Regions from separate parts of the Desulfosporosinus sp. SYSU MS00001 genome, predicted to be linked through region 1. Evidence: a T-box and tRNA genes for the amino acid it is inferred to sense, from the RefSeq annotation. Region 1 holds a T-box; the other holds one or more tRNA genes.
What was found. The T-box of region 1 lies ahead of thrS (threonine--tRNA ligase). A T-box ahead of a tRNA ligase gene usually reads a tRNA of that ligase, here a tRNA-Thr.
Positions count from the first base shown of each region.

Region 2: it encodes a tRNA-Thr, which carries the amino acid that the T-box ahead of thrS (threonine--tRNA ligase) is inferred to sense. The anticodon was not compared.

Region 1 covers NZ_JBNFTW010000017.1:11,281-23,605, reverse strand. Annotated here, with positions in the region: gene ACPUYX_RS20270 (aminotransferase class I/II-fold pyridoxal phosphate-dependent enzyme) at 169-1,620, shown strand; gene speE (polyamine aminopropyltransferase) at 1,625-2,479, shown strand; gene ACPUYX_RS20260 (MgtC/SapB family protein) at 2,757-3,500, shown strand; gene ytxC (sporulation protein YtxC) at 3,657-4,529, shown strand; T-box leader at 4,609-4,822, shown strand; gene thrS (threonine--tRNA ligase) at 4,873-6,801, shown strand; ribosomal protein L20 leader region at 6,838-6,968, shown strand; gene infC (translation initiation factor IF-3) at 6,995-7,510, shown strand; gene rpmI (50S ribosomal protein L35) at 7,532-7,729, shown strand; gene rplT (50S ribosomal protein L20) at 7,756-8,115, shown strand; gene ACPUYX_RS20230 (TrmH family RNA methyltransferase) at 8,256-9,050, shown strand; gene pheS (phenylalanine--tRNA ligase subunit alpha) at 9,462-10,484, shown strand; gene pheT (phenylalanine--tRNA ligase subunit beta) at 10,497-12,325, shown strand, end outside.
Region 2 covers NZ_JBNFTW010000003.1:315,455-327,779, reverse strand. Annotated here, with positions in the region: gene rpoC (DNA-directed RNA polymerase subunit beta') at 1-2,150, opposite strand, end outside; gene rpoB (DNA-directed RNA polymerase subunit beta) at 2,178-5,552, opposite strand; gene rplL (50S ribosomal protein L7/L12) at 6,027-6,407, opposite strand; gene rplJ (50S ribosomal protein L10) at 6,459-6,986, opposite strand; ribosomal protein L10 leader region at 7,011-7,141, opposite strand; gene rplA (50S ribosomal protein L1) at 7,180-7,872, opposite strand; gene rplK (50S ribosomal protein L11) at 7,922-8,350, opposite strand; gene nusG (transcription termination/antitermination protein NusG) at 8,385-8,912, opposite strand; gene secE (preprotein translocase subunit SecE) at 8,955-9,176, opposite strand; gene rpmG (50S ribosomal protein L33) at 9,262-9,411, opposite strand; tRNA gene ACPUYX_RS08030 (tRNA-Thr) at 9,582-9,657, opposite strand; gene sigH (RNA polymerase sporulation sigma factor SigH) at 9,756-10,406, opposite strand; gene rlmB (23S rRNA (guanosine(2251)-2'-O)-methyltransferase RlmB) at 10,745-11,494, opposite strand; gene thyX (FAD-dependent thymidylate synthase) at 11,491-12,171, opposite strand; gene ACPUYX_RS08010 (Mini-ribonuclease 3) at 12,196-12,325, opposite strand, start outside.

The sequences.
Region 1 (12,325 bases):
CTATTAATGTTGTTTTTTAGAAGAATATTATTCTAATGTTTAGAACTTTAAATCTCTGAGAGAAATCGAGAAATCGTATTGTTGAAATTCTATCCTTTTTGTAGGAAAATGGAATCGTTTCATAGGGCAACAATTATCAGAATAAGGTAAGGAAAGGCGGTGCTTTACATGCATTCCCTTTGGCAAGGCAAGGCACCCATTTATGAGGCATTGCAAAATTATCAATCAATGAGAGTAGTACCCTTTGATGTACCTGGACACAAGCAAGGCAGGGGAAACCCTGAACTTGTAAAGTTTCTGGGACAACAGTGCCTATCGGTGGACGTTAACTCCATGAAGCCTCTTGATAATCTTGTTCATCCTGTTTCAGTTATCAAAGAAGCAGAGGAATTAGCGGCAGATGCTTTTGGAGCAGACCACGCTTTTTTTATGGTTAACGGTACTACGGCTGCTGTTCAGGCTATGATTATGAGCGTATGTAAACAAGGCGAAAAAATAATTATGCCTCGTAATGTCCATAGAAGTGCAATAAATGCACTTATTATCAGCGGAGCAATTCCTGTATATGTTAATCCCGGTGTAAATAAACAATTAGGAATACCCTTAGGGATGTCGGTGGATGATGTAAAGCGTGCTATAGAAGAGAATCCAGATGCTAAGGCTATCTTTGTTAATAATCCGACCTATTATGGGATTTGCTCGGATTTAAAGACTATTACTGAACTTGCCCATTCCCATAATATGTACGTTCTAGTTGATGAAGCCCACGGCACTCACTTTTATTTTGGTTCTGACTTGCCAGTGAATGCAATGGCTGTTGGCGCTGATATGTCAGCGGTCAGCATGCACAAAACAGGCGGATCACTAACCCAAAGCTCGTTCCTGTTAAAAAGCAATCGTCTTGGTACAGGTCATGTACGTCAAACGATTAACTTAACCCAGACTACCAGCGGCTCTTATTTGCTCTTGTCGTCCCTGGATATTTCCAGACGCAACCTTGCCTTAGATGGAAAAAATATCTTCAATAAGGTATCCTCTCTGGCTCACTATGCAAGAGATGAGGTCAATAAAATTGGTGGTTACTATGCTTTTTCGAAAGAACTAATTAACGGGGATTCTGTGTTTGATTTTGATCACACCAAGCTTTCTGTTTACACCCGTGAGATAGGGTTGGCAGGAATAGAAGTTTACGATATTTTACGGGATGATTACGGGATACAGATTGAATTGGGCGATATCGCCAATATATTGGCGATAATTTCTGTGGGGGACCGTGAGTTAGCTTTGGAACGACTTGTATCATCACTATCGGAAATTAAGCGACTCTATACAAAAGACAAATCCGGGATGCTTGATCATGAATATATTAATCCCGATGTCATAATGACGCCACAACAAGCCTTTTACTCGCCTCAGCGTTCTGTTGAACTTAAGGAAAGTGATGGACATATATGTGCAGAGTTTGTGATGTCTTACCCGCCGGGTATTCCAATTTTAGCTCCAGGTGAACGGATAACCGATGAAATTATTGATTATATCTCCTACGCTAAGGCTAAGGGATGTTTTCTAACCGGGACGGAGGATATGTCGGTTAAAAGTATCAAAGTATTGGAGGAATAATAACATGGAATTGTGGTACACAGAACAACACACGGATAATGTTCGTTTTTCTATTAAGGTGGATAAACCTCTGTATACGGGTCAGAGTGAATTCCAAAGGATAGATGTTTTTCATTCTAAAGAATTTGGGACCTTTTTTACGTTAGACGGCTTAATGATGGTTACTGAAAAAGATGAATTTATCTATCATGATATGATTGTTCATGTTCCAATGGCGACAAACCTTAACACAAAGAATGTTCTGGTTATTGGCGCCGGTGATGGGGGAACGGTAAGAGAGCTTACTCGCTATAATTCAATTGAACGAATTGATATGGTTGAAATTGATAAAATGGTGGTTGATGTATGCAGGGAATATTTGCCCCAAACTGCCTGTAAACTAGACGATCCACGGGTGAAACTATATTTTGAGGATGGGTTGAAATTTGTACGCTCCAAGGAAAATGCATACGATCTAATTATCGTTGATTCCACCGATCCTTTTGGACCGGGAGAAGGTTTATTTACTAAAGAATTTTATGGTAATTGCTTCAAGGCACTTAAGGAGAACGGTATTCTGGTTAACCAGCACGAAAGCCCCTATTATGCTGAGTATGCTCAGTCCATGCAGAGGGCTCATAAACGGATCAAAGAATTCTTTCCAGTTTGCAGAGTTTATCAAGCGCATATTCCAACATATCCGTCAGGACATTGGTTATTTGGATTTGCCTCCAAAGTATATGACCCCGTAAAGGACCTAAACGAGCAGGCATGGAATAGTTTGGGGATAAAAACAAAATATTACAACACCGAGATTCATAAGGGATGCTTTGCTCTTCCTTCGTATGTAAGGGAGCTTCTGGTAAGCGAAGAGAAATAATTTTTTAGGCATACCTATAATTCTAGATAATAGGAAAAAGGCTGTAACAAATTTTTTTGTTGCAGCTTTTCATGTATTTGGAGGTTGCATTAACCAAAAAAATTACATAATATTTAGTAATCAAAATATTAGAATTTTTTATAAGATTAAAGGAATTGAACCTATGATAACGAATAATTGATTTGAGTAATCATCATAGAAAAGGCCTCGCCCTCGAACTATTAATTTATGTTATTAAGCGATAGATATTACAATCACAGTTAGGATGTGAAAAACAGTGCATATTACGGATTATGAAATTGCTTTAAGGCTATTGCTGGCTTGTATTTTTGGAGGAATTGTCGGTCTCGAACGAGAACGAAATGATAGTTCGGCAGGATTTAGAACTCATATTTTAGTTAGCTTAGGCTCAGCGTTGATTATGATTTTATCAATGTACGGTTTTGCTAATTTCACGTCAGTTAACAAAGATCCTGCTCGCTTAGCTGCGCAAGTTGTCTCAGGGATCGGCTTCTTAGGAGCCGGCACAATCTTGCGAGATAAAACATCGATTAGAGGCTTGACAACTGCAGCATCCCTTTGGGTTGTCTCAGCCATCGGCTTGGCAACTGGAGCCGGGTTCTATTTTTCGGCTACATTGGTCACCTTTTTAGTGTTTATAACATTAGAGCGCATAGTAGAAAATTATTTTTTTAGAAACAGTGCGACAATTAAGGTTGTTGCTGTCAATGGAACGTGCAGAGTTAAAGAGATTAACAGGGTTATTGAGTCTCACAACATTGTTCCGCAAAATATTACGATGACTTTGCAAATAGAAGAACAAAATAAAACGGTTATATTATTTAAATTGAGAACTCCCTTTCGTAAACTTGACATAGAAAACCTGATTGAGGATATTAATGAAATTGATGGGGTTTATTCTGCAGAACAAGAATTGAACGATGATAGAGACTCTAGTCGATCTCTTTTCTCTCGCAGAAAATCGGTGTCTCAGAAGGATAGTAACAATTGCTCAATGTAAAATGTGGTTAAAGAGAATAAAAATGTTATAAATTGGAAATGTTATGGAATGTCCGAAATACCTTTTGAAAATATATTGTTTAAAAGGTATTAACAGATTGGCCCAATCGAAATATGGCTTCCTTAGAGTCATATACTCTAATATGGAGGGGTGCCAGTGGAACATTCCGTGCAGTTAGGTACGCAAAGATACCATGACAGTATATGTAGGTCCTTAAGGGAATTGAGTAAACGTGAACGTCTCCCTTTACAGATTATTGAGCAGCAACACGGAAAGCGTTGGCTAATTCAGTGTAAGTTTCTTGCTACATCTCTTGCGGGGACTGACAATGAGGAAATGGTCCGGAAAATCCAGCGATATTATTTAGCGAATGCCTTAGCCGAAACGATCTTGCTACATTGGGAGAAGGAACATGTACGGGGAATCCTTAAAAAAAATAAATATTTAATTGATGATAATGGTCAGGAGATACTGAACAGAGCTCTGGAATATTTGAATAAAGGTTTGGGCCAAGATCGTGCCTATCGTATCAACCGTAAGACAAAGCTTGTAACTCAAATTTTAAGTTGTCTTAATCAGTCTTTGAATTTTGATCTTGAAGGCTTTCTAAGTTTCCGAGCCCAGGAATATAAGCATGACGTCAGTAAAGCCGTGGAGTTTGCTATCGAAGAGTATATCGTAGAAAAGGAGTATCTGGAATTTATTCAGCTCTTAAAACATTTTGTCGACACCCAGACGCCGCAATTAGAGAGACTGCATGTAGGAATGACTTCGAAAGGTGAGTTTCATCTTTATGACGAGGACGGAGAGGACATAACCCGCGACTACCTGGAAGATTATCAGCTGGATAATTTACATGAGTTAGGTTACGAAGACCTCTTGGTAAGTTCGCTTATCGCAGTAGCTCCAAGACAGATCACGTTACACATTCGTTATAATGGGTATAAAGATACATTACAGACCATAAGGCGGGTTTTTGGTAGTAGAGTTCGTGATTGCAGTGGCTGTTCTTTATGTAAAGATTTTTGACAAATAAGCAAGGCTTTTGTATAATTAATCTATTCGCTTGGTATATTAATCTCAATAAAACTATTTCTAAAGTGATTACTTTAAATCGCTGAAAGGGAGAGTATCCTGATCCTAAGTGTTAGAGAAGAAATGCCGCGGCTGTAAGCATTTCTCACAAAGGTTCAGGTGAAGACCACCCTTGAGTGCAGGGCTGAAATAAGTAAGCTTTGCCGTTTCCCGCGTTAAGGGGAATCGAGTGGAAGGAATATCCTTTCAGTTGGGTGGAACCACGGGAGCAAGCTCTCGTCCCTAGTTGGGGCGAGAGCTTTTTTGCGTTTATCGAAATTGGTTAGGAGTGATAGCAATGATACAAGTAACTTTAAAAGATGGCTCAATACGTGAGGTTGAACAAGGAACGACTATAGCAGAATTGGCTGCCTCTATTTCGCGTGGTTTAGCTAAAGCTGCAGTTGCCGGAAAGGTAAATGACAAATTAAAAGACCTTTCTTATCCTCTCACGGAGAATGCGGCAGTTGAGATCATCACACTGGACAGCGAAGAAGGATTGGAGGTTCTTCGGCATTCAACGTCTCACCTAATGGCCCAAGCTGTAGAAAATTTGTTTCCCGGAACAAAGTTGGGGATAGGACCAGCTATTGCCAAAGGTTTCTATTATGATTTTGATTCTGAGCATGTGTTTACCCCTGAGGATCTTGAGAAAATCGAGAAAGAAATGAAACGACTGGCTAAGGAAAACTACACTTATCAACGTAAGGAAGTATCGCGTACCGAGGCTTTGGACTACTTTAAAAAACTTGGTGAAAATTATAAAGTCGAACTTATTGAAGGGCTTCCCGAAGATGCTACCATTTCCATGTATACTCAGGGCAATTTTACGGACCTTTGTGCAGGTCCCCACATCCCATCAACTTCAATTATTAAAGCAATTAAACTCATGAGTTTGGCAGGCGCCTATTGGCGAGGTAATGAAAAAAATAAGATGCTGCAGCGCATTTACGGCACAGTCTTTGCTAAAGCGGCTGATCTCGAAGATTATCTATTCAAATTGGAAGAGGCCAAACGCCGCGATCATCGTAAGTTGGGCTTAGAACTTGATCTTTTTAGTCTTCATGACGAAGGTCCTGGATTCCCCTTCTTCCATCCTAAAGGAATGGTTTTGCGCAATGCTCTTGAAGATTTTTGGAGACAAGAACACCGCAAGCGGGGCTATCAAGAAATTAAGACCCCGATTATTCTCAATCGTTCACTCTGGGAACAATCTGGTCACTGGGATCATTATAAAGAAAACATGTATTTTACGAAGATCGATGATCAGGATTTCGCAGTTAAGCCTATGAACTGTCCGGGTGGTATGATTATGTACCGGACCAAATTGCGCAGTTATCGGGACTTGCCGCTGCGAGTTGGAGAATTGGGACTCGTTCATCGCCATGAACTATCGGGTGCACTCCACGGTTTGCTGCGGGTTAGAAACTTTACTCAAGATGATGCCCATATCTTTATGCTTCCGTCCCAGATTAAGGAGGAACTTCTTGGGGTTATTGAACTGGTAGACACCTTCTACAAAGTGTTTGGTTTTGAATATCATGTAGAGTTGTCCACCCGTCCTGAAGATTCTATGGGTTCAGATGAGGATTGGGAAGCCGCAACTCGAGCGCTTCAAGAGGCCCTCGAAGAAAGAGGCTTGGATTTTAAGATCAATGAAGGTGATGGAGCTTTTTATGGACCAAAGATTGATTTTCACGTGAAAGACTGCCTGGATAGGACTTGGCAGTGTGGTACCATACAGCTTGATTTCCAAATGCCGGAGAAATTCGACCTAACTTATGTCGGCGAGGACGGACAAAAACATCGTCCGGTTATGATTCACCGAGTGATCTATGGTAGTATTGAACGGTTCATAGCACTTTTGACTGAACATTATGCTGGAGCTTTTCCAACCTGGTTAGCACCTGTTCAAGTTCGCATTTTGCCGATCAGTGAGCGGCATCAGGGCTATGCCAAAGCATTAGCTGCCCGTTTCAATGAATTAGATATAAGAGTTGAAACGGATGAGCGTAAAGAGAAAGTTGGCTACAAAATCCGTGAGGCTCAAACTGAAAAGATTCCTTATACCTTGGTTGTTGGAGATCAAGAAGCCGAGTCGGATACCGTTGCTGTACGTCGTTACGGTCAAGGGGATGCCGGAGAGAAAATGACAGTAGATGAGTTTGTTAATCTTATACAAGATGATATAAAAAATAAGAAGCTTTTAACAGCTTTGGCTCAATAAAAGTTGACAAAACTTGAGAGCTGATATAAAATATTCGTTGTCAAGTAGAAGCCATCCGCTTCTCACCTTACGGCTAAAGTCGGTAAGGTATCTTCTGGGCTTGGGCTTAATACGTGCTCATGATTGTTTAGAAGACGGGTGGTATTCATCCGTCTTTTTCTATTGTGCTAAGTTTTAATGGGGGTGGTTTCTTATTAGCAAGGACTTAAGACTCAATGACGAAATCCGGGTTAGGGAGGTCCGTCTTGTTGGGGAAGAAGGAGAACAACTTGGAATTATGGCGGTTCGAGATGCCTTGAACCTTGCAGTCGAGAAGTCTTTAGATCTCGTAGAGATTGCACCGACGGCGAAACCGCCGGTCTGCAAACTAATGGATTATGGCAAGTATAAGTATGAGCAAGCGAAGAAAGATAAGGAAGCTCGTAAAAAGCAAAAGAGCATGGAAATTAAGGAAGTCAAGCTGCGCCCCAATATTGAGGATCATGACTTTGAAACCAAGGCTCGTAATGCACAGCGCTTTCTAAGCGAAGGGGATAAAGTGAAGGTTACTATTATGTTCCGCGGGCGGGAAGTCACTCACCCTGAACTAGGACGAACCCTTTGTCTCAGACTTGCAGAATTCTGTAAAGCGGAGTCTAGCATAGAGCGTGATCCTAAACTTGAGGGCCGCAATATGATTATGATTTTGGCTTCTGTTAAACATGACTAATACCGAGAGGGGGATACTCAAATGCCTAAAATGAAAACTCACCGTGGTGCGGCTAAGCGCTTCAAGAAAACTGGAACAGGTAAAGTTGTCCGTATGCACGGCTTTACAAGTCACATTCTGGAGAAGAAGTCTCAGAAAAGAAAACGTAATTTGCGTAAATCAACGGTTATGAACCAATCTGATGTCAAGAGAATTAAAAACTTGATTGTTTATCTATAACGTTGCACTAAAAGGAGGTTTTTGGGATGGCCCGTGTTAAAAAAGGCATGACAAAACATCATAGACATAAAAAGATCTTAAAATTGGCGAAAGGTTATCGCGGAGGGAAAAGTAAACTTTACCGCCCCGCGAATGAACAAGTCTTAAAATCCTTAGCCTATTCTTATGCTCATAGAAAAGACAACAAAGCAAACTTCCGTAAGCTTTGGATTGCTAGAATCAATGCAGCTGCACGTATGAATGGTATTTCCTACAGCCGCTTGATGAATGGCTTGAAGAAGGCTGGGGTAACAGTTAACCGTAAGATGCTGGCAGAACTGGCAATTAGCGATGCAGCAGCATTTACTGAAATTGCAAATGTCGCTAAAGTTCAAATTAACGGCTAATTACCAAGTGAAGAGGATGCGCTAGCATCCTCTTTTTATAGATGTGTTTCCTTCGGCGCAAACGAAATTATAAAGGACTCTGCCAATGGGTAGACTATATCTATCTCTGGAGCTGGTCCCTAGGCCTTGGGGGTGGAAAAGTGCTGGAATCCTTACAAAATGAACAGGTTAAATTCATCGCCTCTTTGCAGCGGCGTAAAGTCCGTGAAGAGACCCAGCTATATGTTATAGAAGGATGGCGGTTCGTTGCTGAAGCTTTAAGCAGGAATGCGCCCATAAGAAAAGTATACGTTAGCTTAAAAGGAAAACAATCTGAGTGGAGAGTCCTAAGGGAAGGATTGCAAGATCGAAGAATCCCCTTTGAGGAAACCGATGAGCGGGTTTTTCGTAAAATGAGCGCGACGGAGGAACCACAAGGCATTTTAGCGCTTGTGAATCAAACAAGGTATACATGGGACGATATAGATATTGATGGGAAATCGGTAGTGCTTGTTTTGGACGGAGTTCAAGATCCCGGGAATCTAGGGACGATTCTCCGTACTGCCTTGGCGGCGGGAGTTCGTTACGTTTGTTTAACGTCGGGAACCGTTGATATTTATAATCCCAAAGTGCTGCGCAGTACTATGGGAGCCCTTTTTTCCTTAGTCCTTATCCCGGACTTGTCCCCGGAGGCAGTGTTAAGCTTTTGCCGAAAACAGGGTCTTCGGATCATTTTAGGAGATACAAAAGGAAGAGCACTTTACGAGACGAACTTATTGAATGGGCCTTTAGCTTTGGTTGTGGGGAATGAAGGAAATGGTCCATCCCTTACCTTTCAAAGGGAGGACGTACAAAGAGTTACAATTCCTATGGCGCAGGAAGTGGAATCACTAAATGTAGCCATGGCAACGGGAATTCTTCTTTACGAGATAGTGCGTCAAAGGGATTTCTTGTAATTTACTGGGGCGCTATGCTATAATAGCTTGATAACTTGTTGATAGTTTACAATATTTATAAAGCGATGATAGGGTAAAAAAGGATTGTTTCTTCACAGGGAGGTGGGCCAAGACTGTAAGCCTGCTAAGAAAGTATCCTCCTCTTAGAAAAAGAGGTTAAATTTCGCCTTGGAGCGGCTTTTTGATCTGTAGAAAAGCCCGGTTTCCGCCGTTACCGGAACATGAGTGTGGCTTAAAAAGCCAAACCAGGGTGGTACCGCGAGAATGACGCTCGTCCCTTTTGTAGGGGATTGGGCGTTTTTATTATAACCTTAAGCGTGGGATCATATCGTCTCACCAAAGGATGGATAGAAATACTAATGAGTGATGAGACGCTTACGCAGAGTTTGGAAATTGGAAAGGATGGTTGTCTTGAAGAAAGAAATACTTCGTATTGGAGAAGAGGCCCTGCGTGAATTGCAGCAATTAGATAAGTCGGAAGCTCTTCAAGAGCTTAAGGTCAAGGTGCTTGGCAAGAAAGGGACTTTGACAGCATTGCTGAGGCAGATGGGTAGTTTAAGTCCCGAAGAGAGGCCGGTTATGGGACAAGTGGTTAATGAGATGCGCAGCCGCTTGGAAAAAGCTTGGGAAGAACGAAGCGCGGAGTTGGAAACTATTGCTCTGGAGAAACGTTTAGCAGCAGAGCGCATCGACATTTCTTTGCCCGGCAGCCGCGTTGCCCGCGGGCATTATCACCCCTTGACTCAGGTTGTTGAAGAGATTGAAGATATTTTCCTGGGGATGGGCTTCCAGATCGCTGAGGGGCCGGAAATCGAATCGGATTATTACAATTTCGAGGCGCTTAACCTTCCTAAAGATCATCCGGCTCGGGAAATGCAAGATTCCTTTTATATCACAGAAGAAATATTGCTGCGGACTCAAACTTCTCCTGTTCAGATTCGGACAATGGAAAAACTTCGCCCTCATTTACCGGTGAAGGTCATTGCTCCTGGGACAGTTTATCGAAATGACGATGATGCCACACATTCTCCGATGTTCCATCAAGTTGAGGGACTTATGGTTGATCAAGGGATTCGGATGTCCGATCTAAAGGGGATTTTGCTGAATTTTTCAAGGCAGATGTTTGGCGAATCTCGTGAAATTCGCTTGCGGCCCAGTTTTTTTCCATTTACTGAGCCAAGCGCTGAAGTCGATGTTTCTTGTATGCTTTGTGGAGGAGCGGGATGCCGCCTTTGCAAAGGAACCGGGTGGATTGAAATTTTAGGTTCGGGAATGGTTCACCCGAAAGTCCTGGAAATGGGCGGATATAACCCGAGGGAAGTCACAGGCTTTGCTTTTGGCATGGGCGTTGAGAGAATTGCCATGCTGAAGTTTGGCATTGAGGACATGAGGCTTCTTTTTGATAATGATTTGCGCTTCTTGCAGCAGTTTTAAGGGGGAAAGACTATGAAAGTCAGTATGGAATGGCTTCGCGAACTGGTGGATGTCAATCAGAACGCCGAAGAGTTGGCAGAAACATTAACTCGCGGCGGAATTGAGGTAGAAAATGTTGAAAATCTTAATAAAGGCTTTGAAAAGGTAGTCATTGGGGAAATTACTTCTTTGACTAAGCATCCTAATGCCGACAGGCTATGGGTCTGCGACGTTAATTTAGGTCAGGGAAACGTAACAATCGTCACCGGTGCCCAGAATTTACAGGCCGGAGACAGAATCCCTGTAGCCATGATAGGCGCTGCCTTGCCCAATGACTTGTCGATTCGGAAGTCGAAGCTGCGAGGTGTAGTTTCAGAGGGGATGTTATGTTCGCGTGAAGAGCTCCTGCTTGATGATTCCGTAGGCTTGGACCGCAGCGAAGGCGGTATTTTGGTCTTATCATCCGAGGCTCCGGTTGGGGAGAATTTTGGCAAATATCTAGGGCGTGAAGACAGTGTTTTAGATTTAGAACTCTATCCCAATCGCCCCGATTGTTTGGCGATGGTCAATGTGGCACGCGAAGTGGCGTCACTCACCGGTAAACAGCCCCATTTGCCTAAATGGGCAGAAACAGCAAAGGAATTAGATCTTCCTGCTGCTGAGAATTTTAAGATTATCATTGAAGAGGAGGAGTTGTGCCGCCGTTATGCCGGTTTAGTTGTTGAGGATGTTCATATTGCTCCTTCACCGGAATGGATGCAGCGGAGACTCAAGGCGGCTGGTGTTCGGCCAATCAGTAATATCGTCGATATTACGAACTACTGTATGTTGGAGATGGGGCAGCCTTTACATGCCTTTGACCGGGATAAGATTACAGGGAACATTCATGTTCGTAGTGCCAAAGCAGGAGAAAAAATTGTCACTCTCGATGGAGTTGAGCGATCTCTCCAAGCGGATACTCTGCTTATCGCCGATGATCGACAGGCTTTAGCAGTTGCAGGCGTCATGGGAGGTTTTGACAGTGAAGTTACGAAGGATACGAAACGTTTATTAATAGAGTCGGCTCATTTTGCCGGAGTAAGTATACGCAGGACAAGCCGAAGGCTGGGACTCAGGTCAGAAGCTTCAAATCGTTACGAAAAGGGTGTTAATCCTTACGGTTGTGTGGCAACCTTGGGACGAGTATGTGAATTGCTGCTGGAATTAGGAGCAGGACGCCCTGTGGCCTTTCTTGATGAGCTAAAGACTCTTCCTCCGCTGCGCCAGATTACACTATCAGTACAGCATACCTCTACTGTTCTTGGCCTTGAACTTAAGGACTCGGATATCCGACAAGTTCTGGCAAACCTATACTTTAGGTACGAGGAAAAGGAAGGCATCTTCGTTGTAGAGATTCCTACCTATCGTGCGGATTTGGAAATTGAGGAAGATCTCATGGAGGAAGTTGCTCGTTTAATGGGATATGATCTGATCCCTACGACCTTGCCGCAAGGGGATACGACTCAAGGAAGAAGGACACCGGAACAGGACTTTCGCCGTCGCTTACGCAAGGTATTTGTTCAATCCGGAATGGATGAGGTTATGACTTATACCTTTACAGGTGCTGCTAAAGACGCTCAGTGGGGGAGCGCTCAGCACTCGATTTCTTTGCTTAACCCCTTAAGGGAAGAACTCAGCGTGATGCGTACGTCGTTGGTGCCCGGATTGTTAGAGGTTGCGGCCAAGAACATAGCACGGCGCAATACGGAAATTAGTATTTTTGAAGTTGGGACGACTTACTGGGGGGATGAAAAACCCTTGCGTGAGCTTCCGCGTGAAGTATTGCGAGTGGCTGGGGTTGCCGTTGGGAAGAGCGGCAGGCA
Region 2 (12,325 bases), on a different contig from region 1:
GGCAATTCAATGGTACGTCCGGATGGATCAGCCATAAGACCCCGCATTCCGGCCAGCTGCCGGAGCTGTTGAATATTACCCCGTGCTCCTGAAGTTGCCATCATATAGACAGGATTGAACTGATTTAAGCTTTCCATCAAGGCATCGGTGACTGTCTTAGTCGCTTTAGCCCAAGTATCAATAACTAAATTATAACGCTCTTCATCGGTAATTAAACCTCGGCGATACTGCAATTCTGTTTTGGCAACGGCCTGGTCGGCGTTGGAGAGAATTTCCGTTTTCGCTTCAGGAACGGTGATATCCATTAGACCAACGGTCATCCCTGCACGGGTCGAGAACTTAAATCCTTGACTTTTCAGTCCGTCCAGCAGTGCGGCGGTTGCTTCATAGCCGGCAATTCTGTAGGTCTTGGCCACAATCTCACCTAGACCCTTTTTGCCGACAACTTCATTGAAGTAGCCGATCTCTTTAGGGATTACAGAATTGAAGATCAGACGACCGACTGTTGTCTCCAAAAGTCCATCATCACGGCGAACCTGAATCTTTGCTTGTAAATGAACTTCACCCGAATCATAGGCTAAAACTGCTTCATCAAAGTCTTTGAATATTTTTCCTTCGCCAAAAGCCCCCGGTCGTTCCATCGTTAAGTAATAGGAACCTAAGACCATATCCTGGGTAGGAGTTTGTACAGGCCGGCCATCCTTAGGATTTAAGATGTTATGAGAGGCCAGCATCAACAAACGTGCTTCGGACTGAGCTTCTGCAGACAATGGGACGTGAACAGCCATTTGGTCTCCGTCGAAGTCAGCATTATAGGCTGTGCAGACGAGAGGGTGAATCTGTAAGGCACGTCCTTCAACTAAGCTAGGCTCAAAAGCCTGAATTCCCAAACGGTGAAGGGTTGGAGCACGATTCAAGAGGACCGGATGATCGGTAATAACCTCCTCCAAAACGTCCCAAACTTCAGGGCGTACGCGCTCAACCATTCGTTTAGCGCTTTTAATATTATGGGCATGCCCTTCATTAACGAGCTTCTTCATAACAAAGGGTTTAAAGAGTTCTAAGGCCATTTCCTTAGGAAGGCCGCATTGGTGCAATTTAAGGTTCGGCCCGACCACAATAACGGAACGTCCCGAATAGTCTACGCGTTTTCCTAAAAGGTTTTGACGGAAACGCCCTTGTTTTCCTTTCAGCATATCGCTCAGAGACTTCAGCGGACGGTTCCCCGGACCTGTCACTGGACGGCCACGCCGTCCATTGTCAATCAGAGCATCAACCGCTTCTTGGAGCATTCGTTTCTCATTGCGAACGATGATATCCGGTGCCCCTAAATCCAAAAGGCGTTTCAGTCGATTGTTACGGTTGATCACCCGTCTGTAAAGGTCATTAAGGTCTGACGTAGCAAATCTGCCGCCGTCCAATTGAACCATAGGACGCAGTTCAGGCGGGATTACCGGTACGACATCCATAATCATCCATTCCGGACGATTACCTGATTGCTTAAAGGCTTCAACGACTTCTAAGCGACGAATAGCGCGAATTTTTCGTTGCCCGGAAACTTCTTTCAGTTCGCCGCGCAGTTCATCATTGAGTTTATCCAAATCCATTTCTGCGAGCAGAAGTTTGATGGCTTCAGCGCCCATACTTGCTTGAAAACGGTCATCATACTTCTCACGGTATTCACGATATTCTGTTTCAGTCAAAAGCTGCTTCTTCATAAGGGAAGTATCCCCTGGATCGGTAACAATGTAGGAAACAAAATAGAGGACTTTTTCCAAAGCACGGGGTGACATATCCAAAAGCAGACCCATGCGGCTTGGAATCCCTTTAAAATACCAAATATGGGAAACGGGAGCAGCCAGAACAATATGCCCCATCCGCTCACGGCGAACCTTCGATCGAGTTACTTCAACTCCGCAGCGATCGCAGACAATACCTTTGTAGCGGACCCGTTTATATTTTCCGCAATGACATTCCCAATCCCTTGTCGGACCAAAGATCTTTTCACAAAACAATCCTTCCCGTTCCGGCTTTAAGGTCCGATAGTTAATGGTTTCAGGCTTCTTTACTTCTCCATAGGACCAATCTCGGATCATATCCGGGGAAGCTAAGCCGATACGCATACGGTCGAAGTTATTGACGTCTAGCAATCCTTATCGCTCCTTTCCTCCGGGGGACTATTTGAGATCGTCGAAATCTATTTCCTCTTCTTCGAGGACTTCTTCATTCAGATCTTCAAGAGGGTCTTCTTCATCCACAGTTTCTTCTTCATCCTCATCTTCGGTTTCTACGAGACGAGGGCCTGGGGCCGGAAGTTCCTCATGCAGATCGATACCAAGTTCTTTAGCAGTTTCCGCGATATCCTCATCAGTATCATGAATCTCAATTTCCTGATCATCTGAGGAGAGCACTCGAACATCCAATCCCAAACTCTGCATTTCTTTAATCAATACTTTAAAGGACTCAGGAATTCCCGGTTCGGGGATATTTTCCCCTTTTACAATAGCTTCGTAGGTCTTGACGCGGCCGACAACATCGTCAGATTTAACGGTTAGAATTTCTTGGAGAGTATAAGATGCTCCATAGGCTTCCAGAGCCCAAACCTCCATTTCTCCAAATCGCTGTCCGCCGAATTGCGCTTTCCCTCCTAAGGGTTGTTGCGTTACCAGGGAATACGGACCTGTCGAACGGGCATGGATTTTATCATCAACCAAATGGTGCAGCTTGAGGACATACATATAGCCTACAGTAATCTTACTGTCAAAAGGCACTCCCGTACGTCCGTCGTACAACATCGTCTTGCCGTCTTTGGGAAGCCCGGCCTTTTCCAAAGTTTCAAATATATCCTCTTCCCGCGCACCATCAAAAACCGGAGTAGCAATGCGAATACCCAGAGCTTTGGCCGCCCAGCCTAAGTGAGTTTCCAAGACCTGACCGATATTCATCCGCGAAGGAACACCCAGAGGATTCAAAACAACCTCGATCGGTGTGCCATCCGGCATGAAGGGCATATCCTCCTGACGCATAATCCGGGAAATGACCCCTTTGTTTCCGTGCCGGCCTGCCACCTTGTCGCCAACAGAGATTTTACGTTTCTGAGCGATATAGACACGTACCAGCTGGTTAACGCCCGGTGACAATTCATCTCCGTTTTCCCGGGTAAAGACCTTGACATCAACAATTTTTCCGGCTTCACCATGAGGAACCCGTAAAGAAGTATCCCGAACCTCGCGGGCCTTTTCGCCGAAAATAGCACGCAGCAAGCGTTCTTCAGCTGTTAGCTCCGTTTCTCCCTTGGGAGTAACTTTACCGACTAAAATATCCCCAGGACGAACTTCCGCACCAATGCGAATGATTCCACGTTCATCAAGATCCTTCAAGACATCTTCTCCGACGTTAGGAATATCCCGAGTAATTTCTTCAGGCCCCAGCTTTGTATCCCGGGCATCGGATTCATATTCCTCAATATGAATTGACGTATAATAATCTTCTCGGACAAGCTTTTCATTAATCAGAATAGCGTCCTCATAGTTATACCCTTCCCAAGTCATGAAGGCCACTAAGACATTTCGTCCCAGAGCAAGTTCACCATAGTCAGTGGAGGGTCCGTCAGCAACAATCTGACTCGCCTCAACTTTCTCGCCCTTCTTGACGATCGGTCTCTGGTTAATACATGTTCCTTGGTTCGAGCGCAAGTACTTAAGCAGTTTATGCCGTTCCGTAGTGCCATCGTCATGAAGGACTACGATCTCATCCGCTGTTGCCCGTTCGACAACCCCAGCTTGTTTGGTGATCGCACAAACTCCTGAATCTTTAGCAGTCTTATATTCCATCCCAGTTCCCACATAAGGAGAGTCTGTGCGCAAGAGGGGAACGGCTTGGCGCTGCATGTTTGAGCCCATTAGTGCCCGGTTAGCATCATCATGCTCCAAAAACGGAATCAAAGCGGTAGCAATTGAAACCATTTGCTTCGGAGATACATCCATATAGTCCACTTGGCTCGGTGAAACATGCACGAAATCAGGACCGTGGCGCCCGTCAATTTTATCTAAGAGGAAATTGCCACTTTCATCAAGAGGCGCATTAGCCTGAGCAACAACGTACTTTTCTTCCTCATCGGCCGTTAAATAGTGAATCTCATCGAGAACTCTGCCGTTTTCTTTATCCACCTTACGATATGGAGCCTCTATAAACCCGTAAGGATTGATGCGGGCAAAGGTACTTAAGGAACCGATCAAGCCAATGTTCGGACCTTCAGGGGTTTCTACAGGACACATCCGCCCATAATGGGAGTGATGAACGTCACGAACTTCAAAACCAGCCCGTTCACGGCTCAAGCCACCCGGTCCCAAAGCACTTAAACGCCTTTTATGAGTTAACTCAGCTAAGGGATTCGTTTGATCCATGAACTGTGACAATTGGCTGCTGCCGAAGAATTCCTTAATCGCCGCCACAACAGGACGGATATTTATTAAAACTTGTGGAGTTATGACTTCGACGTCCTGAATAGTCATTCGTTCACGGACAACACGTTCCATTCGCGATAAACCAATGCGAAATTGATTTTGGAGCAGTTCTCCTACCGAACGCAAGCGGCGATTCCCTAAGTGGTCGATGTCATCCTTAAATCCTCCGCCTTCCATCAGGTCCAACATTCGTTGGATGCTCGCCACGATATCCCCGCGGGTCAGATGACGAACCTCCATGGGAATGTCTAAACCTAACTTCTTATTAAGCTTGTAACGGCCAACCTTTGCCAGATCGTAACGCTTAGCATCAAAAAATAAGGCTTCTAACAGCGAGCGGGCACTGTCGACAGTTGGAGGTTCACCTGGTCGTAATCGTTTATAGATTTCAACGAGAGCTTCTTCGGTAGATTCCGAATTGTCTCTTTCCAGGGTAGCACGAATATATTCGTTATCATTGAACAATTCCAGAATCTGTCCATTGCTGGAATATCCCAAAGCACGGATGAGTACTGTGCCCGGAAGCTTACGTGTACGGTCAACCCTTACAAAAATATTATCATTAATATCCGATTCAAATTCCAACCACGCTCCACGGTTTGGAATCACCGTAGCCCCATAAAGTTTCTTACCACTCGGATCAATTTGTTCCGCATAGTAAACACCCGGTGAACGAACAAGCTGACTGACTATAACACGCTCAGCACCATTGATAATAAAGGTGCCTTTGTCTGTCATTAGCGGGAAATCGCCCATGAAGACTTCTTGTTCCTTAACTTCCCCGGTTTCTTTGTTAATAAGGCGTACTTTTACCCGCAAAGGAGCCGCAAACGTTACATCTCGCTCTTTACACTCCTCAACCTGGTACTTGGGTTCTCCTAAGCTGTAATCGATAAATTCCAAAACAAGGTTGCCCGTAAAGTCTTGAATCGGGGAAATATCGCGAAACATATCGCGCAATCCTTCATCAAGAAACCATCGATAGGAGTTCTGCTGGATTTCAATTAGATTTGGCATGTCAAGGACTTCCCGAATTCTGGAATAACTCCAGCGCTCCCGTACCCCGACCTTAACAGGATAGAACATTAACGCTTCACCCCTCAGTGCGCATTTCTCTCATTGAGGTATAATATATTGACATAGACAGCCAAAAGCAAGGCCTTTAAATAAAACCTCGCTTAACTATCTATGGTATTCCGCATCATCGTGACAATTCCAAACTACTATCTCCTTATTATCCAATGCTTTCTAGTAATTGCCATAGCATGGAAGAATCAAGCAAATACCTTCATCTATGTATAGTAACAGTTATAAATTATACCAAATCCATCATACAGTGTCAAGAAAATCTTCAAAGTTAGAGGAATAAATAATGAAGATATGACACTAATAATGGCGTTGGCGGTGAAGATTGCCGCCTAGCGGCATGAAAATATAAATATTCATGAATATTTTCGGTTCAAGGAGTAGGAGGGAAATGTATTTTCGCAAGACAACTATCTTGCCTGTAATTAAAGAAGGCACTCTCTACTTAGAGAGCGCCTTCTTATATTCTCTAAACTATTTAACTTCGACAGTTGCGCCAGCTTCAGTTAATTTAGTTTTTACAGCTTCAGCCTCATCTTTAGCAACCTTTTCTTTAATAGGTTTCGGAGCATTATCTACGAGATCTTTAGCTTCTTTTAAGCCTAAACCAGTTACTTCGCGAACAACTTTAATAACATTGATTTTGGATGCACCGCAGTTGGTAAGGATAACATCAAACTCAGTTTTTTCTTCAGCTGCTTCACCTGCAGGTGCGGCAGCTCCGCCAACAGCTGCGACAGCTACTGGAGCTGCAGCACTGACACCGAATTCGGTTTCAAAAGCTTTTACGAGTTCAGAGAGTTCGAGGACAGTTAAACCTTTAACTGCTTCGAGAATTTCATTAACTTTAGACATTTTTTATTTCCTCCTTAAACTATGAAACATTTTATGTTTCTGACATTAAAATTATTGAGCTTCTTTAAGCTTACGCACTTCTTCGAGAGCGTAACCCATTTTGCGAATAGGCCCTTGAAGAACATTGGCCATACCTGCCAAAGGCGCTTGCATACCGCGCAGAACCATGGCCAGCAATACTTCCCGTGACGGTAGATCAGCAAGATTTTTAACTCCGTCAGGTCCGATTACTTTGCCTTCTAAAACTCCAGCCTTAATGGCAAAGCTCTTAAGCTTATTTGCTTTGGCAAAATCCAATAAGATTTTAGCAGGAGCAACCGGATCTTTACTAAAAGCAAGCGCTGTTGGTCCTTCTAAATAGGACTCAAGTCCTTCGACTCCTACTTCTTGAGCTGCTCGTCGTACAAGGGTGTTTTTTAACACCTTATACTCCACGCCAGCTTGACGAAGCTGCGCCCGTAATTGAGTCACTTGAGCTACTGTGAGTCCACGGTAATCAGCTAAAACAACCCCTGAAGATTGTTGAAACTTCTCTTTAATTTCTGAGACAACCTGGCTTTTTTCCTCGATATTAGGCATTCTGTGTACCTCCTTCCTATAGGGCAACTCAGCAAAAAACCTCCGCAGCTGCAGAGGTTAAGAATGCCAAGTATATCTATCGGCACGTTTTCCAACCTCGGCAGGACATTAAGCTCAATGGCACCTGCTATCTACAGCGGATATTTAATTCCTGATAAGTGTACCCTCATTGTAGAATACTGTCAAGAGAACTTTAGAGAGCCTTCACCGGATTAATTCTTACGCCGGGACCCATCGTCGAACTAACCGTTATGCTGCGGATATATTGACCTTTAGCAGCAGCAGGTTTTGCTTTAGCAATGGTTTCCCCTAACGTACGATAGTTCTCTAACAGCTGTTCTGCACTGAAAGATGCTTTGCCAATAGGAGCATGGATAATTCCAGCCTTTTCGGCACGATATTCAATCTTACCAGCTTTGATTTCCTTGATGGCACGAGTTACATCCGGGGTAACGGTTCCAGTCTTAGGGTTTGGCATTAAGCCTTTAGGTCCGAGTACACGGCCTAATCTACCGACCATTCCCATCATATCCGGAGTAGCTACTACGACATCAAATCCGAACCAGCCTTGTTCAATCTTAGCGATCATGTCTTCAGCACCCACAAAATCTGCGCCTGCTGCTTCTGCTTCTTTCGCTTTGTCTCCCTTGGCGAAGACCAAAACAGAACGAGTTTTTCCGGTTCCGTTAGGGAGCACAAGAGCACCGCGAATTTGTTGGTCTGCATGACGGGTGTCAATTCCTAATTTAAAAGCAACTTCGATCGTCTCATCAAATTTTGCTTTGGCATTAGCCTTCACGAGCGTTAATGCTTCAAGGGGTTCGAAATATCCTGTGCGATCAAAGGTCTTTACGGCCTCTTGATATCTTTTTCCAACCTTAGCCATTCTTTTACCTCCTTGTGGTTATGCGGGCAAAACCCTCCCACAATTCATTTTAGCCTTCAACAACATCGATACCCATGCTTCGGGCTGTACCTTCAACCATCCGCATTGCTGCCTCTATACTTGCTGCATTCAGATCCTTCATCTTCATATCCGCAATTTCGCGAACTTTAGATTTAGGGATCGTGGCAACCTTCTTGCGATTGGGTTCAGATGAGCCGGAATTAATATTGGTCATCTTTTTAAGTAGGACAGACGCAGGCGGAGTTTTGGTAATAAAGGTAAAGGAGCGATCTTCATAGACCGTGATTTCCACCGGAATAATAAGCCCAGCTTGATCCTTTGTGCGCTCATTGTACTCTTTACAGAAGGCCATAATATTGACCCCATGTTGACCAAGAGCCGGACCAACCGGAGGTGCCGGTGTAGCTTTACCTGCAGTGATTGCTAATTTGACCAAACCAATTACTTTCTTTGCCATAGTTTAACACCTCCTTGATAGAATAATCCCTATTTTAGTCGAGTTTTTGAACCTGTCCGAAATCTAATTCCACAGGCGTCTCTCTTCCAAACATCGATACTTCCACACGCAACTTGCCCTTATCAGGGAATATTTCTCGAACCACTCCGACAAAGTCTTTAAATGGCCCAGCTATAACCTGAACCGTTTGATTAACCTCGAAATCAATTTTAGCACGCAGATCATCCATTCCCATTTGCTGGAGAATCTGGATTACCTCTTCTTCAAGGAGTGGAATCGGTTTAGTTCCTGTACCCACAAAACCCGTTACTCCCGGTGTATTGCGAACAACATACCATGAGTCATCGGTCATTTCCATTTCAACAAGAACATATCCCGGATAAACCTTACGCTTCGTTACTTTTTCCTTCCCATTTTTGAACTCAACCTCGTCTTCCATGGGAACAAGAACGCGAAAGATCTTCTCCTCCATATTCATGGATTCTACGCGTTTTTCGAGATTCATTTTAACTTTATTTTCATAACCCGAGTACGTATGAATAACAAACCAGTCTTTAGCCATTTCTCAGGGACCTCCTCAGACACTGCCGCAGAAACTCGCAGTTTAGGGCACTAGCTTGGTTAAGGCAATACTTAAACCGCCGTCCACAGCCCACATGAGAACAGAAACAATCCCCACCGCAACAAATACTACACCCGTGTAGGCAAGCAATTGTTTACGACTTGGCCAGTGAACTTTTTTTAATTCACTCAGAACTCCGCGAAAGTAGTCCTTCGTCTTATCCGCTTGCTTCTGAGTATTAGCTGGTTTTTTCAACGCGCCCATCACTTCACATCCTTAAACGACATCGGTGTCCTCGACATTGTGACAACGCTTCCTGGCGTACAGTTTAAAACGTCACAAAAAAAAATTACTTGGTTTCTTTATGGAGAGTATGGCTTTTGCAGAACTTACAATACTTTTGGACTTCTAAACGATCAGGATTATTCTTCTTGTTCTTCATCGTAGCATAGTTACGGTGCTTGCAATCCGTACACGCTAAAATAATGCCCACACGCACTCACGAACACCTCCCAGACAACAGTAGGACGCTGCATTTATTCCATTACTCAAGTACTGTATCACAAGATGATTACCCTGTCAAGAAAATACGGGATGAAGTAACTTGGCCAGCGTTCGTAGTGAATAAAACAAAAAGACAGCAGCGCTGCCTTTCAACTTCAAAATAAATGGAGCCAACGATGGGACTCGAACCCGCAACCTGCTGATTACAAATCAGCTGCTCTACCAATTGAGCTACGTTGGCATTTTGTTTAGCACCTCTCTTGTTGAGTGGCACTCATATAATCTAGCACTTTTTATAAAAAAATGCAAGCATTTTTCTTTCCAGGAATTTATGTAAAATTACCCATCCCGACGTTCAAGATAGCGTTCAAGTTTCCTCTTCACTCTCTGCAACGCGTTATCGATTGATTTCACATGTCTTTTCAAGTCAACAGCAATTTCCTGGTAGGACTTCCCTTCCAAGTAGGACATCAGTACCTTCCATTCTAAGGAACTGAGAATCTCACCCATCTTTTCCTCAATGTCATCGAATTCCTCTCGGCTGATGATCAGTTCCTCCGGATCCGTAATACGAGTTCCTGAGATAACATCAAGCAATGTCCGATCAGAATCTTCGTCATATATTGGCTTATTGAGTGAGACATACGAGTTAAGGGGAATGTGTTTCTGCCTTGTAGCTGTTTTAATAGCAGTAATAATCTGGCGGGTTATACATAACTCCGCAAATGCCCTGAACGATGAGAGCTTATCGCCGCGAAAGTCTCTTATGGCCTTATAGAGTCCAATCATTCCTTCTTGAATAATATCTTCGCGATCCGCACCTATGAGAAAATAGGAACGAGCCTTTGCCCTAACGAAGTTCTTGTATTTGTTGATTAGATACTCTAGTGCTGTAGCGTCGCCTTCCTTGGCAAGCTCAACCATCTCTTCATCTACGATAATGTCGATGATTTCGCACTCTGGTAGTTCTGGTTGGGCTTGAAAAGTCAAGTTGATCCCCCCTACAATGTCGTCATGAAGAAGACGCAATCTCGCCTAGCCCTTGTCCATGGGAACATTCTCATTATACCCGACCCCTAAGAAAAGCGTCAAGGCGAAGTTTTGGTTGTTCTGTCGCATGGGCGTCATTTGAGTCCTGATATTCAATCTCCGAAGTTCAATATTGAGTGAAAGCTACTCTTTTAGAAGTATCATAACCAGTGACGTCCAATCTTTCAAGTCTAATTTTTATCCAATCGTGCTTTCTTCGATAGGGGACTCCGCCCCCCACTGAAGTTTCGATGTTCAGCTTCAGCCAAACGATTTCACATTTCTACACCGTCTCTAGTTTATGGCTTTATAGATCTTTGCCTTAAGACCTCATAGAGCATGACTGATCCTGCGACACTGGCGTTAAGCGAAGTCACCTTGCCTTTCATAGGCAAGCTGACAATTTCGTCGCAATTCTCCCTTAAGAGACGGCTAATTCCCTTGCCTTCACTGCCAATGACGATAACTCGCGGGCCTGTGAGATCTGCTGTAAATACATGGCCTCCTCCGGCTTCCGCTCCGGACACCCAGCAGCCTTTCTTTTTCAAATCCTTAATGGTTTGAACTAAATTACTTACACGAGCAACCAGAACATGCTCAACCGCTCCGGCCGATGTTTTAGCAACAGTTCCGGTCAACGAAACACTGCGGCGTTTCGGAATAATAACCCCATGGGCCCCGACAGCATCAACGGTTCTCAGCAAGGCACCCAAATTATGCGGGTCTTCAATTTCGTCCAGCATCAGAATAAAGGGATCTTCCTGCCGTTCTTCAGCCAGTGCCAGAATATCCTCCACTTCAGCGTATTCTCTGGCAGCAACATAAGCTAAAATACCTTGATGGCTTTCCTTCTGCACTAAACGGTCAAGAACCTGTCGTTTTACAAACTGATAGGGAATGTTCCGTTCTTGCAGCAGAGAAAGGATTTCATGATTCCTCTCGCTGGTATTCTCCGAAACCATAAGTACTTTATTGACAGGTTTACCGCTTCTCAGCAGTTCAATAACCGGATTTTTACCATAAACGATTTCATCGTTCAACTTGTTCACGTCTTCTTTCCTTTAAGGGTTTGTAATCTTCCACAACTATAAGTGCCCTGATGACATACTCCCTGAGTCACACAGGTCGGTCCCGCTTCGCTGAAAAGGTTTGGAGCCGGGCCCCGTACCAGGTTCAGCATCTTCTCTGCCAAAGCGCGAATTTCCCATTGAGCCCTCATGCAGGTTCGATGTTCAAAGAAATTTAATAAGGAGCGAGCGTTAAAGGTAGCCATTAAAGAGGTGGTACAGGCGTTGGGCAGAACAAAACGAGCATCTTCCGCAGGCACCATAGCCTGAAGGGCTTGATATTCTTCTTGAAGGTTTGCCATAACCTTTGCAAAACGCTCCATAGCCTCAGGGCTGCGCTGAATGCTTGGGGGAACGACATAGTCAAAGCCATTCTCTTTGACATAACGCTGAGAGCGCTGAGAGTAGCTGGCAATTCTATGACGCACTAATTGATGGGACAAGACCCGCGAGACACCATCGATTGAAAACTGGAAGCTCACATGTTCAAAGGGGGATAAATGTCCCATATCACGCAGTTTACGCACAAAGCGCGCCACCGTCTCATCCTCTAAGCGATCCAAAAGTTCAGGCACAGGATCTGCCGAATAACACAACCGAGCAGCAGCGGCCACCACCTTTTCCGGATCTGGCGTGTATTGAATTAGATCCACTCTCATCTCGACGGCCTTCTTTCCTCTTCATCATTCTTCTAAACCGATTCCGCTGGGTCCTTTGCCAATAATTCCATCAACTTGACTAAAGGCCCACTGCATACGCTGAGCTTGTCCGCTTAATTGCCAATATCCAACTAAACTTTCAAAAGCCGTAGCA